Regions from separate parts of the Peribacillus sp. BM1 genome, predicted to be linked through region 1. Evidence: riboswitches for the same ligand, from Rfam matches in the RefSeq annotation. Region 1 holds a riboswitch; the other holds the start of a gene.
What was found. A riboswitch is a leader RNA that binds a small molecule or an ion and turns the genes downstream of it on or off. The one in region 1 is predicted to bind FMN.

Region 2: linked by a shared signal. The riboswitch ahead of AC1MGI_RS17305 (ECF transporter S component) and the one ahead of ribE (riboflavin synthase) in region 1 are both predicted to bind FMN.

What each region holds. Positions count from the first base shown of each region.
Region 1 is NZ_CM155259.1:1,659,018-1,666,876, reverse strand. It holds gene AC1MGI_RS08055 (DHH family phosphoesterase) at 1-479, opposite strand, end outside; gene AC1MGI_RS08050 (lysophospholipid acyltransferase family protein) at 588-1,178, opposite strand; gene AC1MGI_RS08045 (CPBP family intramembrane glutamic endopeptidase) at 1,367-2,308, opposite strand; gene ribH (6,7-dimethyl-8-ribityllumazine synthase) at 2,854-3,324, opposite strand; partial or broken gene ribB (3,4-dihydroxy-2-butanone-4-phosphate synthase) at 3,363-3,989, opposite strand; gene ribE (riboflavin synthase) at 4,008-4,646, opposite strand; FMN riboswitch at 4,817-4,948, opposite strand; gene AC1MGI_RS08025 (DUF6944 family repetitive protein) at 5,103-5,735, opposite strand; gene AC1MGI_RS08020 (flavin reductase family protein) at 6,081-6,587, opposite strand; gene megL (methionine gamma-lyase) at 6,892-7,859, opposite strand, start outside.
Region 2 is NZ_CM155259.1:3,590,377-3,598,235, forward strand. It holds gene AC1MGI_RS17280 (LysM peptidoglycan-binding domain-containing protein) at 1-175, opposite strand, end outside; gene AC1MGI_RS17285 (CPBP family intramembrane glutamic endopeptidase) at 172-771, opposite strand; gene AC1MGI_RS17290 (RecQ family ATP-dependent DNA helicase) at 752-2,278, opposite strand; gene AC1MGI_RS17295 (YpbB family protein) at 2,275-3,345, opposite strand; gene AC1MGI_RS17300 (ferredoxin) at 3,638-3,886, shown strand; gene AC1MGI_RS17305 (ECF transporter S component) at 4,039-4,620, opposite strand; FMN riboswitch at 4,791-4,921, opposite strand; gene serA (phosphoglycerate dehydrogenase) at 5,271-6,845, shown strand; gene AC1MGI_RS17315 (hypothetical protein) at 7,041-7,199, opposite strand; gene AC1MGI_RS17320 (ATP-binding protein) at 7,671-7,859, opposite strand, start outside.

The sequences.
Region 1 (7,859 bases):
AGATCGTTCAATTTCTTTGCAGTGAAATTCTGATTCACATCCCACTCCCACGTATCGTACTGCCTCACTAATTCAACGAACTCATCTGTACCTTTTGTTTTTGTAAGCAAGTCTTTTTTTGCTAAGTAATCATACAAAAGAGATGTAGCTGATGTTAACTTGCCATCTTCCTGCTCCACAGTTATAGACGCCCAAGCATGTTCATTCAAATGTAGTGCCGATTTATGATGATCAATCAACAATGCCTTTCCACCAGCAGCGACATATTCATTAATTTTCTTTTCATTCTCTTCGTTCACGGATAAATCGGTAATAATTAGCGTGTCCATTCCTGTCGCATTTTCAAGAAACCCAGCTACTTGATGATTCAGTCGACCAATCGAATTATAGCTCACCTTTACTTCATTTCCCCAAGCAAGCTTCGCGACAACACCACAGCCAACGCCATCTAAATCATTATGTGAAAAGAGATGGTACATATAATTCCTCCTAAAAACAGATATTTTATAGCTTACCCTGATTTAGCATTTTCCTTCATAACTACAGCCTTAGGATATTCTACCATTTCAGAGGATACTGTTGAACGATTACGAACTTATCCGCTGTTCCAATGCTTTAAAGACATCCGATAATTCCGTTGTAACATGGTCCAGCTCGTCTTTCCCTTTCTTAGCTGAATCTAGATAAATCGGTTCACCAATAATAATCGTAATCGGTTGTCTTTTAAATAAATCCTTAAAGCCCGTTGGTCCTGAGTAAGCAGCAGGCACGATTGGAACACGAGCTAATTTCGCAATCGTAACCGCTCCCCGCTTTAACGGAGCTTCCTCTGATGTTCTAGTGCCAGAAGGAAAAATCCCCACATTCTTATCTTGCTTCAATAATTGAATCGGAATTTTCACTGTGCTTGTTCCTGGATTATCGCGGTCGACTGGAAATGCATTGATTTTTCTTAAAAACCAACCAATTGCTTTGTTCTGAAATAGTTCTTTCTTTGCCATAAAATGAATTTCCACAGGTAGAATCGAAACGCCGAGAGCCAAGATGTCGACCCACCCTCTGTGTGTGCAAGCAATGACATAGCCGGACTCTTCAGGCAGGTTTTCTATATTTTTCACAACCAATTTGCCTCGTAATTTTAACAGAACCCTCACTAACTTAGCGACAGGTGTATACATTCACATTCACCCCATATGGATAGATAAACCCATTTTATCACTAAGTTTTATTACTTGGTACTAATTTATGTCTTATCACACTGAACATTCCCATCGATGCTGGAATACTTTTATAGATGTTGCACATAAAAAGGGGCACCCATAAAGTCTACCTATCTAGACTTCTGGGTCCCCCTTTTCAATCCATTTTATATTGCAGAAGATTTAAATTTCTTCACAGCGATCAGATAAAATACAAGAAAAAGAATGACGTCTAATACTAATGAAATCGCCGGATCATTGTTCACCACAGTAATAAGTGCAGGAACACTTCCGCCTACAGATTGTGGATCACCGATAAACCAGAAAAGGAACATATTATTGGCAGCATGTGCACCGATTGACAGCTCCGAACTCCCCATTTTCACGGCAAGGAATGTTAACATAAACCCCACAAATACATAATCAAGTCCGACCCAAATAGCTGAACGCTCCATTTCTGGATTAAAGAAATGCAATGATCCGAAAATCAATGCCATGATAATTGCTAGTACAATGGGGTTGTTGATCACCTTTCCAATCCACTGCAACAGAAACCCCCTGAAGATTAACTCCTCAACTGTCGTTTGAATCGGAGTTAACACTAAAACGACGAAAAACAGGAATAAAAATTTCTCTAAATTAAATTCATTCCATACAAAATGTTCAGGGGAAATTAAGTAATAGACGAGCTCTAATAACACCATAAGACCAAAATAGAGTGCAAAGCTACCAAAGATTTGTTTCCAATTGATTCGATCATTTGCAGTAATCAGCGTCTTCAGTTTCCTTTTATGTACAATCCGGATTGAAAGCCAAATTCCAAACATCCAAACGACATACATTAGATTCATAAACAATAAATCGAGCGTTGGGTCGACGCCTACGAACATGCCAGATTTATTATCAAAAACGATGCCATCTCCATTTAGAAGACCTGTAATCATCATTAATATAGCATACAGAACACTCCCGGCAATTAGCGCAACCAAAATGATAACCGATGATAGCAAGTATCTTTTCCAACCATTTTCTCCTGATAGATCAAAAAGATAATGTTTAATACGAAATCCCCCTCTATGTGATTTACTACTGCACGTTCCTATGCCCATAATATACCATTTTCCTTCAAGGAGGAAGATTAATATTTCGTAAATAGTGGCCATTTACCTTAAAAGTCAAGCTCCGGCGCGCAAATCGAAAATCTCGCCCGAAAAGGGATGAATTCGGCGTGAAAACTATCCATTCTGGCACGTAACAAGGCCAATCCGGCACGCAAATTTGATTTCCGGATCGTAATGCTCGAAAAAGAGGGCTTTTGAACGCAACTTGGCTTTTAGTCGTACCTCCGCATCACTTAGCTTCGGGTTCTTTATAAAAATTGGAATTATGGGGGTGGTTCGGCGAATTCGCTTAGGATTTTTAATGCATTTTTGCGCAATCCTGCTTTTAGAGGAGTCTCTTTTCTACAAAGTGCGGTCCCGACGAGCAATTTGCAAATCTCATATTTGCGTCGGATTCTGAATTTATACGTCAATCTATTTCAAAGCACGAAAAAAGGAGCACATTGGCTCCTTTTTCTGATTCCATAACATATTTAACTCGCAATTTAACCGATATGTACACAGAACGACTTATCAGTCAAAATACGCATTCCTTATTTTCCGATTAAAGTAGATAGGTTCGCCATTTCAATCGCGGAAACAGCTGAATCATAACCTTTGTTTCCTGCTTTTGTACCTGCGCGTTCAATGGCTTGCTCAATATTTTCTGTCGTAAGTAAGCCGAAAATTACAGGCGTTCCAGATTCAAGTCCTACAGCAGCCATGCCTTTCGCTGCTTCATTACATACATAATCATAATGTGATGTTGCTCCGCGAATGACCGTACCTAATCCAATCACAGCGTCATATTGTTTGGTTTGAACTAATTTTTTTGCAATCATCGGAATTTCAAATGCCCCCGGTACCCAAGCGATGTCAATATCATCCTCACTAACTCCATGACGTTTAAGTCCATCCAATGCACCAGAAAGTAATTTTCCTGTGATGAACTCGTTGAACCTGCCGACAACTATTCCTACTTTTAACCCTGTTCCAATAAGTTGTGCTTCAAAATTTTTACCCATGATAATTCCCCCTAATAGTTTAATAAAATTTAAGCGTGTTCTGGTGTTTCTTTAAGTTTTGACTCGAGTTGGTTACGATAGCGAACTAACTCAGCAATCGTAATAAATGAAAGCTGGTGTTCTTTGGCAATGACTTGGAGCTCTGGAACGCGTGCCATTGAGCCGTCTTCATTCATAATTTCACATATGACTCCAGCTGGCTCTGCTCCACATAAACGGGCAAGATCAACAGATGCTTCTGTATGTCCTGTTCGTTCAAGCACCCCGCCATCTTTAGCGATAATTGGAAAAACATGTCCAGGGCGTTTAAAGTCCTTGCCAGAAGAATCATTTTCCAAAAGAGCAAGCATCGTTGTCGAGCGTTCAAACGCGCTGATTCCCGTAGTCGTACTTTCGTGATCAATACTTACTGTAAAAGCTGTTCCATGGTAATCTGTATTGTTCTCAACCATTGGATGCAGGTCTAATTTCTCTGCGAGCTCATTTGTAATCGTCGTACAAATTAAACCACGACCATATTTCGCCATAAAGTTAATCGCGTCAGGCGTTGCCTTTTCTGCCAACACGACAAAATCGCCTTCATTCTCCCGGTCTTCATCATCGACAACGATGATGATTTTGCCAGCTTTCAAATCTTCCACTGCTTCTTCAATCGTTTGAAACATCTAAAAGCACCTCCTTTATTAGAATCCATTTTCAGCAAGAAAGCTTGCTGTAAATCCAGTAGTTTGTCCATTATTGGTTATTTGCTGGACGATATATTTTCCAATCAAATCATTTTCAATATTTACGATTTCTCCAACGTTCTTTTGTCCAAGAATCGTGTCTTTATGTGTTAACGGAATAAGTGAAATGGTTATTTCATTCTTCTCAATCCGAAATATGGTTAGGCTTGTCCCATCAATAGCTATTGAGCCTTTAGGAATACAATATTGCGCTAATCCTTCTGCTAATTTTATCGTATAGTAAACCGCATTTTCTTTATGTTCTTTTTTCATGATCGTACCTGTGCCGTCAATATGGCCTGAGACAAAATGTCCACCGAATCTTCCCTGAGCACTCATTGCCCGCTCTAGATTAACCTTTGCCCCCGGCTTTAACAGCTTGATTGTTGATGCCTTAACGGTTTCTGGCATCACATCCACTGTAAACAAACGATTGGTAAATTCAGTGACTGTCAGACAAACGCCATTCACCGATATGCTGTCGCCTAATTTAACATCTTCTAGGATTTTAGGAGACTCAATCGTTAACGCCATGCTCTGTGCGCCTCTTTTTAATGATTGCACCGTTCCTACATCTTCGATAATTCCGGTAAACATGTTTTCACCCTCTTTCTCAATTTGATGCTTCGACAAAAAAACACAAATAGCCCCATAGGTACGGCCTAAGGAGCTAAAGGGAGATTATGGATTTATTATATAGCCAAATAAGCCTTTTATTTTGAATTTTTCAAAATAAAGGGTTCACAAATGCCATTTAATCAGTTCCATATGTCCTTCTCCCATCCAGACTATACTGTCGGCCTTGGAATTTCACCAAATCCTGCCTTTTTACAGGCTCGCGGGCTTAGAATTTCTTCATCACCGCCGGTTGGGATTTACACCCGACCCCGAAGGACAAACATATTTAGCAGAATGATTCCGCTTTTCCAAAAGTGCTATATCACACTTTCCATTTCATTATACAAGCTATTCGTAGATTTGTGTAAATTTTTGCTCATAAATTGTGATTTTTTGCAATTTATTATATCTACTATGATTCCCTATTTTTTGCAATCATACAGGTATTCTTGGATATTGATAACGATTGTCTTCCGTTTCAGATACGTTTTCTTCCTTTAGCGAGGTCAATTCATACAGAACAATCAGCGCACCAATCACTTCCAAATAGCTGCCGAACACAGCCAAAGCATCACCTTGTTTTTTTTTATCCTGTAAGATAAATAAATTCGCAATCGAGTCAATCGAGGCGCCAAGGGCAATCACCCAGTTTCCCGTACTTTCCAATGGCCGATCGACTGGGGCCCCAACGGCTTCTAAGGAGGCACCTACTGATTGCACGCCACTGCCAAGAGCATTCACTCTCAGTCCTTCCTCCTCTTCTGTTCCCTCAAGAATCACCTCATTTGCTATAGTATTGGTGAAGTTGCCCCCAGCCTGAAACCAGCAGCCCATGATGCTCAAAATCTCTTCTTCCCTGCCTTCAATTTCATACACTTTAGTCCTACCAATTGCTTGCAGTACATTTCCAAATCCCTCGACCGCGTTTCCTCTGGCTACGAGCTCTAATCCATTATCGGTACCTGTGATAATCACATTTGTTGCTCCAATAGCAGAAATGATTGTCCCAGCTACTAAAAACCCCGCTCCTGTAATAATCAGATCCTCGCCTTGTTTAACAATCTCCATAGTCAATATCCACCATTCATTTCAATTGATGGGATAGTATATTCAACATTCGCAGGATATTACACTGGATTAGCAAGATAGAGCTTGAACAGATGGTAGTATCTGATCCCTTGTGGTATTAGGGTAAAAAAATTATCGGATCGTAAATAACTATTCGTTACTTGATAAGTAGATCAACTATTAATGATCACTAAGTTAGTTAAATTATTTCCAATACATTTAGTCAAAATAAAAACCTGCCTCAAAGATCCAAAGCAAGTTCATCCATTAAAAGGTGCAGCTTTTAGTTCATTCACAAGCGGTCCAATACCTGAATTCGGATCCTAGGATTCCCTTGAGGGTAGTTTATTTTTCAGTCACTGGATAAAATTCAGCCGGAATCGCGCCGAAGTGTCTCCGGTGGTATAACATAGGATCTTTCTTTTCGATTTGTATATCTGTTACTTCGCCAATTAAAATGGTATGATCTCCCGCTTCAACTGTTTTAAACGTTTTGCATTCCAAAACAGCGAAAGCACCTTGAATGATTGGTAATTGATTCCCAGAAAACTCCCACTCACATTGACTAAAACGATCCACATTTTTACTAGCAAAGGTTTTGCATAATTCCTGCTGCTCACCAGCTAAAATATGTATCGCAAATTTTCCACCTTCAGTAAAAGCTTTAATGGAAGAAACTTTATGATCAATTGACCAAAGAACTAGGGTAGGGTCCAGTGAAACAGATGCAAATGAATTTACAGTTAATCCAACTGGCTCATTGTTGGGAGTAGTAGCTGTCACAATGGTTACCCCTGTTGGATAGTTGCCCATCGCTTCTTTAAATAAAACTTGTTTTTCTTCTTTTGTCATCATTCATTTCTCCTTCGCCAAATATTGTAATCTATAGAGAGATCAACCAAGAGAATATTCATAATAATCCTCTGATTACATGAACAGTTTCTCTATCTATAGGAACATCCTTGTGTTACATCAAATAATAGTTCAAAATCCAATTCATATTATTCCGACAATAACCCCTTCAATATTACATGAAAATGGGATACTTTTGTAGTACGTTGCCCATTTTTAATAAATACTTTTTAGACAGAAGTTCGTTTACAGTAGCAGAAGATGCCTCCAAAGGATCAGATCCTTTTGGGGACATCTTCTTTCATTAAACCTGTATCCTGTTCAAGGCTTCATCCAAATCCGCCCATAAGTCTTCCCAATTCTCTAGTCCTACGGAAAGACGAATTAGTTGATCTGTAATGCCCATTTTAAAACGGGATTCAATAGGAACAACCGAATGAGTCATTGTGGCTGGATGTTGAATGAGTGTTTCCGCATCACCTAGGCTGACCGCAATTTTAATTAATTGTAGTGAGTTCAATATTTTTTGTGCGTCCTGCTTGTCACCTTTAATTTCAAAAGAAATAATACCGCCGCCAGCTTTCATTTGCTTTTGGGTAATATGGTAGTCAGGATGCTCTGTATCTCCAGGATAATAGACCTTTGTAACACTTGGATGTTGCTTCAGTTTTTTGAATAACTTTTCGGCATTGAAAGAGTGTCGATCCATTCTGACAGGCAGAGTCTTCAATCCCCGCAACAAAAGCCAAGCATCAAAAGGGGAGATAATCCCACCGATATCCTTCTGCGTTGTCCTGGCCATTTTGCTAATAAATTCTTGCGTTCCCACAACAAGTCCTGCCACCACATCTCCATGGCCACAAATATATTTCGTTGCACTATGAAGTACAATATCACAGCCTAAAGCTAGTGGCGTCTGCAAATAAGGCGACGAAAAGGTATTATCAACAACGACTTGGATATGATGTTTTTTCGCGATCTTAGCGACCATCTCTAAATCAATCATTTTCATCGTTGGATTTATCGGTGTTTCCACATAAATACATGTTGTTTCAGGCCGAATCAATGTTTCTATTTGTTCCTCGGTCAGCATTTCTGAAAAGTCATGTGTAATACGATATTTATCTTCCATTAAATGCAATAATCCGAAAGTACAGCCATACAAGCCTTGTGAGCAGATAATATGGTCACCTGCTTTCGTTAACGCAAGTAAAACGGCTGAAACAGCTGCCATCCCTGAACCAAATGCAAGACCCGCTTCACCACCTTCTA
Region 2 (7,859 bases), 1.9 Mb from region 1:
ATATCGCAATGGGCATAGCAATAAAGAAAGCAGCTAATATCTTAATTAATGGAAACTTATTCTTCCGCTTTTTTTTCTTTTTCGCTCGAAGTTCGCTCCTGGTTGGTAAAGGTTTCGCGTTTTTTCTTACATTATTTTTTTGAAACTCATTTGGTGTATTATCGGGATGCATCATTCTTCCCTCTTTCTATCAAGGTTCTTTCCTTTTGTCATTTTAATTATTAGCCCTAAAATGAAATCAATCGTGAAATGCATACTAATCGTCACATATAAATTACCTGTCATTTCAAAAATGAAACCAATAAAAAAGCTTAATAAAATAATATTGACGAATAAAAATGGATGAAACAAATAGCGATAATGAACAAAGGCAAAGAGAACACTTGTCCATATTAATCCAATATGGGTTTGTAAAACGCCTCTGAACAGAACTTCCTCACTTATTGCAACCGATAATGCGACCACGGCAATCATCGGATATGACAAACTCGTGAAGATTCTTTCATTGATTCCTCCATCATTGTGATACGCTTCTGGCAAGAGTTTCATCATCACTAAATCGAGCAACACAACAGTGATTCCTGCACTAACTCCAATATAAATTATTTTCCATTCCATTCGAAAAATTTTCGTGAATGATGAAAAGTAATCAAATAGAATGAACCCAAGTATAGCAGAAATAACCAAAAGCAGAATCTGTGTTAAAAATAATTGCTTATGTAGCTCTTGATTGGAAAGCCGTCCAATGAGCTCAGCTTGTTTGTTCTTCATTGGTTTTTGCTTCTCCTATCAAAATGGCAGCCAATTCCTGCTTCCATGTTTTTTTCAACTCTTTAACTATTAGGTCATTATATGGTAAGGATGCTAAAAGCTCATCTGTCACCACTTTGCAACGGTCACAGCAAGTTTGGTTTTTTTCTGTCAGCGCCACATCAAAGTAAGACAGAATATTTACCCGTCTGCAGCCAGAAACGGAAACCCAACGAAAGAAACGCTCAAGTTTGTTTTGATTTTCAATCCTTCTCTCATTAGCAATTTTCTTTAACTTCTTAGTTATCATAAACGGATCTTCATGTTCAAATTCTTTTACAAAATGCGTAATCCATCTCCACTGCACATCTGTCAATGCATGCATTTCTTTTAATTCTATTTCTTTCCTTGGTTCAATATTCCAAATATCTACTTTAAGTTTATGAAGAGAGGCACAAGTCTCTTCAATTTGATAAAGTGTAGGCAACTGCTGCTCTGCTAGATGGAGTGGTAAACCTTCATCACCGTCACAATACAATAGAATGGCTGCACTTTGCTTCCCGTCACGGCCTGCTCTGCCTATTTCCTGTAAATAAGCTTCCATCCCTCCTGGCAAATGAAAATGAATAACGACTCTTACATTATTTTTATTCACACCCATACCAAATGCAGAAGTCGCACAAATGATACGTAATTGTCCATGAAGAAACTGCTGTTGAATCAACATCCTTTGCTCTTGTTCCATCCCTCCGTGGTAATAATCAATATCCTTAACACCATTTTCTTGTAAAAAGTTCGTAACAGATTCTGCCGCTTTCTTACTTGAAAAATAAATAATTCCCGATCCATCAAAGCTGTTTACTAATTCCTTGAGCCTTGCAAGCTTTTGGGCATACGAAGAGAGCTCCTCAACAATATAAGCAATATTACTGCGATCCACAGAAGTAATGACTTCCTTTGGTTTTTTGAGTTTCAGCTTCTCTTTAATATCTGCTTGAACCATTTTTGTAGCAGTTGCCGTCAATGCCAACGTAAGAGGATTGTTCAATTTACTCCTTACATCTCCTAAGTTCAAGTAATCCGTTCTGAAATCATACCCCCATTGTGAAATACAATGCGCTTCATCAATAACGAACAATCCAATTTCAAGTTTCTGCAATCGTTCGATAATACGAGGAACGGCAAGCATTTCTGGCGATAAGTAAATAAAGCGATACGAGTCTAAACGCTCAATCGCTTCCCTTTTTTGAACCGATGTCAAAAATGAATTCAGTGTAATTACACTTTTTTCGCCTCGCATTTTTAGCTGCTCCGCTTGGTCCTGCATAAGAGACAGTAAAGGTGATACAATTATAACTGCTTTATTTAATACATAGGCTGGAAGCTGATAGCATAATGATTTCCCAGAACCAGTCGGTAACATTGCCAAAGTATGATTGCCCTCAAGTAGAGATTCGATGACTTCTTTTTGACCTGGACGAAACGTATTATAACCGAATTGTTTGACTAAAATTTCTTCTATATTCACTTATCATCACCTGCTTTTGCCAGGACAAGGCGGATTTGAAAATAGCTGATTTCATCATTGTCCACGATTTCTTTAACAGCACGTAATTGTTTCGTTCGGCTCGTTTTAGCAGCTATTCTTATTGCTTCTTCAATTTTTGGAGACATAAAGCGCGAAATATTAAACCGTGGATCAGAGTAGGCGAGCTCCACAATATGATCTTCAATTGTACTTCGCTTTAATCTTCGAATAAAGGCAATCTCTTCTAACGATTTCCCAGCATATAAATACTTTAAAGTCCTTTGCGTCGAGTTAGTTAACTGAGTGTGCGAATTGCCTTGAACATCTTTAATAATGCTGTATAAATAAGGATACTGCACTGATGAGTCATCTATTTGCTGTAACATAAAATGAATCGTTCCGAGAAATAAGTACCGCATATACCACTCGTCATCATGTAATTCTTTGGCAATTTGCGAATAAGTTCTTCCTATACGATGAATACCTGTTAATCTTTTTACAAAAACGTCTCGTTCCTTTTCCGGTCTTTTTTCCAGAAGAGTAGATAATTCGTCAAATAAATGACGCCCAATTTCCACTCTACTTTGCCGATTTTGGGCTAAATACCGTTTGACCCATGTTTGTGTTTGGAAATTCCTTTGAATCGGATAGAAACGATTTTGCTTGTGAATAATATGTGATATAGTTTGAATCAAGAGGCTTAATCTGCTCCAATACGATTGGGTACGATTTTGAAATCTGAATCCATTCAACGTTTCTGGGAATGGATACTTTTTCAGATGCTGTTGCAGTAGTTCTTGACTGTTCGAGGTTAACAGATAATAGCCATTTTGAGGTAAAGCAATAAGTAGCCCTGATTGAAGCAGATTATCCACAGTTATTTCAAGCTGTCTTCTCGAAATATCAGGTAATGTACCTAACAGATTCGTCAGTCCAAACAGATGAATATCTTGAATCGTTTGAGACGATTTTTTCCCCTTTAGCATATGTAAAATAGCATAAACGGAGCGTTCTCCATTAAATATACGAATACAATATAGGACGATCATTTCAAAGTAATTTTGCATTTTTTACATTCACAACCTTGTTATAATCTCTACCTTCTATCATTGTACCAAAACATTGAAGTCTATTGGTTATGAAACCTGATTGATTTAAAAAAACTGGCCGTTTTTTTAATATCAACATTAAATTTGTCACAAAATCATATCGTTTCGTGTGACAAATCCTGATACAAAAAGTGTTTTCATTACATTTATATTGAAAATTTCTACATTCAGTTTTACAATAAGGAAGTATGCAAAGGCATGAACCAATTTAAAAGCAGAAAAGTGCGGATTTACCGGGAGGAGTTTTGTAATGGCTAAATATACAATCGTTGACAAGGATACATGCATCGCTTGTGGTGCTTGTGGAGCTGCAGCGCCTGACATTTATGATTATGATGATGAAGGCATCGCCTTCGTAATACTAGATGATAATGAAGGAACTGTTGAAGTTCCTGATGTTCTTTTAGATGATATGATGGATGCTTTCGAAGGCTGTCCAACAGATTCCATCAAAATTGCGGATGAATCATTTGATGGAGACGCTACTAAATTTGAGTAAGTACAAATAAAAGCGAACAACTTTGAAAAACTCCACCTTACATATGTAAGGTGGAGTTTTTCAAAGTAAATATTAATCAATTTTGTTAATAAAAAAGAGGTTGCCGCAATAGGTCAGACCCTGTTGTGACATCCTCTTATCATCTATTCGCTTCAAGCATTATGAGATAATGCTTGTTTATCAATCCAAGTTTTCATTCTAATATAAATCAGCGTAAATACGATTGTAATCAATCCACCCTTCAAAATGTTGAATGGAAGGATTGCAGTCGTAACAAATTGTCTTGTTTCCTGAGATGACATGGTATCCCAGTTCATAAATAGCGTATACGCTGGAAGAATCACATAATAATTTAGCACACTCATTAATAAAGACATGATAATCGTACCCGCAACTAAAGCAATTGTCATTCCATGTTTTGAATTTAATACTTTAAAAATGTAATAGGTTGGCAAAACAAATAGAACTCCAGCTATAAAATTAGCAATATGCCCTACAGGCACACCCGTCGGACTTCCAATCATGACAAAATCCAATACATTTTTCAGCAATTCAACGATAATCCCTGCAACAGGACCGAAAATCAGCGCAGCTATTATGGCCGGAATATCACTGAAATCAATCTTTAAAAACGGTGGTAAACCAGGGAATGGAAAATTTAATACCATTAACACATAAGAAATACTCCCCAACATTGCCAAAATAACCAGTTTCTTTACATTGTACACCTTCATAGATCTCTCTCCTTCTTTTTTGTGATCTACCCCACGAAAAAGAGGATTGGTTCCATCAAAATTATTTGCGCCCATTCAAATACCCTTTAATTCATAGAACTAAAGGGAGCTTTAAAGGTATCGTCAAATAAACGTTCAATTCAAGTAAAATTGAACATTTCGAAAGAAACCTCCATCTTCTCCCATCCAGACTATACTGTCGGCTTTGGATTCTCACCAAATCAACCCGAAGGCTCGCGGGCTTTGAAGGTGTCCCTTCATCACCGCCGGTGGGGAATTACGCCCCGCCCCGAAGATAGACCTATTCGATTTTTTCCATTTCTGAAAACGTGTTCCAAGTAGTAGAATACAAGAAATATTATATGCGACCAGATTAGCCTCTGTTACCTATCTCTTAAGATGGAGAACGAACTGCTACTAATCTATTACACATACATTTTCAAATATCCATACCATCTTGATTGGTTTTAATTTATCATCGAATGAAAAAAAAAGCAAGGATTTAAATTTGCACTATGATCGAATGAGTGTTAAATGATGAAATCTTCCTCGTTTTTAACATGTGAAACTTTCTAAAATTGACACTTGTATATCCATCCTGTAAAATTAACTGAAATTTAAGTGAATTATTTTAGAGGGGGTGTTTTGTTTTGTATCAGATTTTAGTGGCAGACGCAATTAAACCAGAGGGACTAGGGCCATTATTAGTAGCACCTATGGTAAAGCTAATTGAAAAAACAGTAGAAGAAGCAAAAAATGAACTTCATGAAATAGATGCGATCCTCGTTAGAAGCGCAACGACTGTAACTGAAGAACTAATTTCGTCTATGCCAAATCTTAAAATCATTGCTCGTGCTGGAGTCGGAATCGATAATATCGATGTCCCTGCTGCTACTAAACGCGGAATCGTCGTTGTCAATGCACCAGACGGGAATACAATATCTACAGCTGAGCACACTTTTGCTATGATGGCTTCTCTAATGCGTCATATTCCTCAAGCTCATGCCTCACTTAAGAATGGGGAATGGAAACGATCTTCTTTTACAGGTACAGAGCTGTATGGGAAAAGTCTAGGGATTGTCGGAATGGGCAGAATCGGCAGTGAAATCGCGAAACGTGCAAAAGTTTTCGGTATGGATGTGCTCGTCTATGATCCATTCTTAACGACGGACCGGGCGAAGAAAATGGGGGTTACTCCGCTTGAGCTGGCAAAACTATTAACCTTGGCTGATATTATCACAGTGCATACCCCTCTTACACCAGAAACAAGAGGCCTAATAAATAAAGAAAATTTATTAACATGCAAAAAAGGTGTTTATCTATTAAATTGTGCTAGAGGCGGTATTATTAATGAAGATGATTTGTACGAATTGATTGTCATGGGACATATTGCTGGTGCTGCCATTGATGTTTTTGCAGAAGAACCACCATTGGGACATAAGTTACTCGAACTTGATTCAGTTATTGCAACGCCTCATCTTGGGGCATCGACCAAAGAAGCCCAATTAAATGTAGCGACTCAAGTTGCCCAGGAAGTCCTATCTTTCCTTACTGGCAAACCTGTCACGAATTCGATCAATCTTCCGGCGATATCCAAAGAAGTGTTTGCTAAGGTTCAACCTTTTTATGAACTAGTAAAACAGATGGGATCGATTATCAGTCAAAGTATGCCTGAAGGAATTCATGAAATCTCGGTGAATTATGCAGGTGAAGCTTTGGATTTTGATACAAGTATTTTAACAAAAAGCTTGCTATCTGGGTTCTTCAAGTCCAGATTAGATGTGCCCGTCAATGAAGTCAATGCTCTTTTGATTGCTAAAGAACGCGGTCTGACAATTGGCGAAAAGATTTCCCATGATACGTTTGGGTATAGTAACTTAATTACCGTTACAGCCAAGGGAGATAACAAACAACTCGGCATTAGTGGAACATATGTGGAAAACTATGGTTCACGCATTGTTCGTTTGAATGATTTCACAATAGATTTCCATCCCGAAGGAAATCTATTATATGTACAGCATATGGATCGCCCCGGGGTCATTGGCCGTGTTGGTAAAATAATCGGTGACCATGGTGAGAACATTGCGACCATGCAAGTCGGTCGTAAACAAGCTGGTGGGGAAGCCATCATGGTTCTCTCTTTTGATAATCCATTAAGTGATGACATGCAAGAGAAACTAAAACAACTTGAAGATATTACATTCTTATATCGAATCACGTTATAATAAAGTAACTAAATATCGCCTAATGAACAAAGAGGCTGTCCCATAACAAAATGGTCAGAACCCACATTTACTATATATCGTTTACATGACAGATTAAACAGTGTATAGAGTATGAGGTCTGACCATTTTGAGATTTCCTCTTTTGCCAATTCATGAATCATATCGTGTCGTTACTTATCGTCAGAAACACAAAATTCACATGAAGTATCCGTATTTATCTTTCACATTTTCGTTAAGATTTCTTGTAATGAATCCTTCGTCTACTTCATGCTTACCTTTCCCACCAATAAACATCAAACTGATACAAATTCCAAAAATCAATACAATCAATAAACGTTTTCCATAATCTAGCATATCTATCCCCTCACATAAATTTCATCAACTCTCTATTTGTATGAGAAATGATTGATATGTAGACCACTTCGTTCATTTTTTATTCCGGATAACAGGCTGTAATCCCCCACCTTCGCTTCTTCAATTCCTCTAAGCCTTAAATTAAAGGGTTCCTGCCCGTTAATGCGGGTTAAAATTATGATGAGGATTCATGCTGTTTTCATAGACAAATAGAGGATAGCATGAACCGCCTCCTCTAATGCCTTACTCGTTTGTATAGCAGTGGACCGTATAACTTAAAAACTGTTACCCATTACATCGAATAGTAAACTAGATTTCTTATGAACATCTACTATTATGTTGCTCCGATCCGCCACCTAATTGAAGTCAGTTTCTCTGTTTGCAATCAATCTACCTTAATCCTAGGCAAAGGTGTTTTAACGCCATGAAAGTTTCTTATGAAACAAGATTTTCCGGCAAGCTTTTCGTGTTTTATTCATTTTCTTTCATTTTTCGAGGCAAACTAAAAGTAAAAGTGGTTCCAACTCCAATCAAGCTATTCACCGATATTTTCCCATCATGTGCATTGATAATATTTTTAGCGATAGAAAGCCCCAGACCTGTACCTGAACTCCCTCTAGTTCTTGCTTTGTCTGCTTTATAAAAGCGTTCGAACACAAA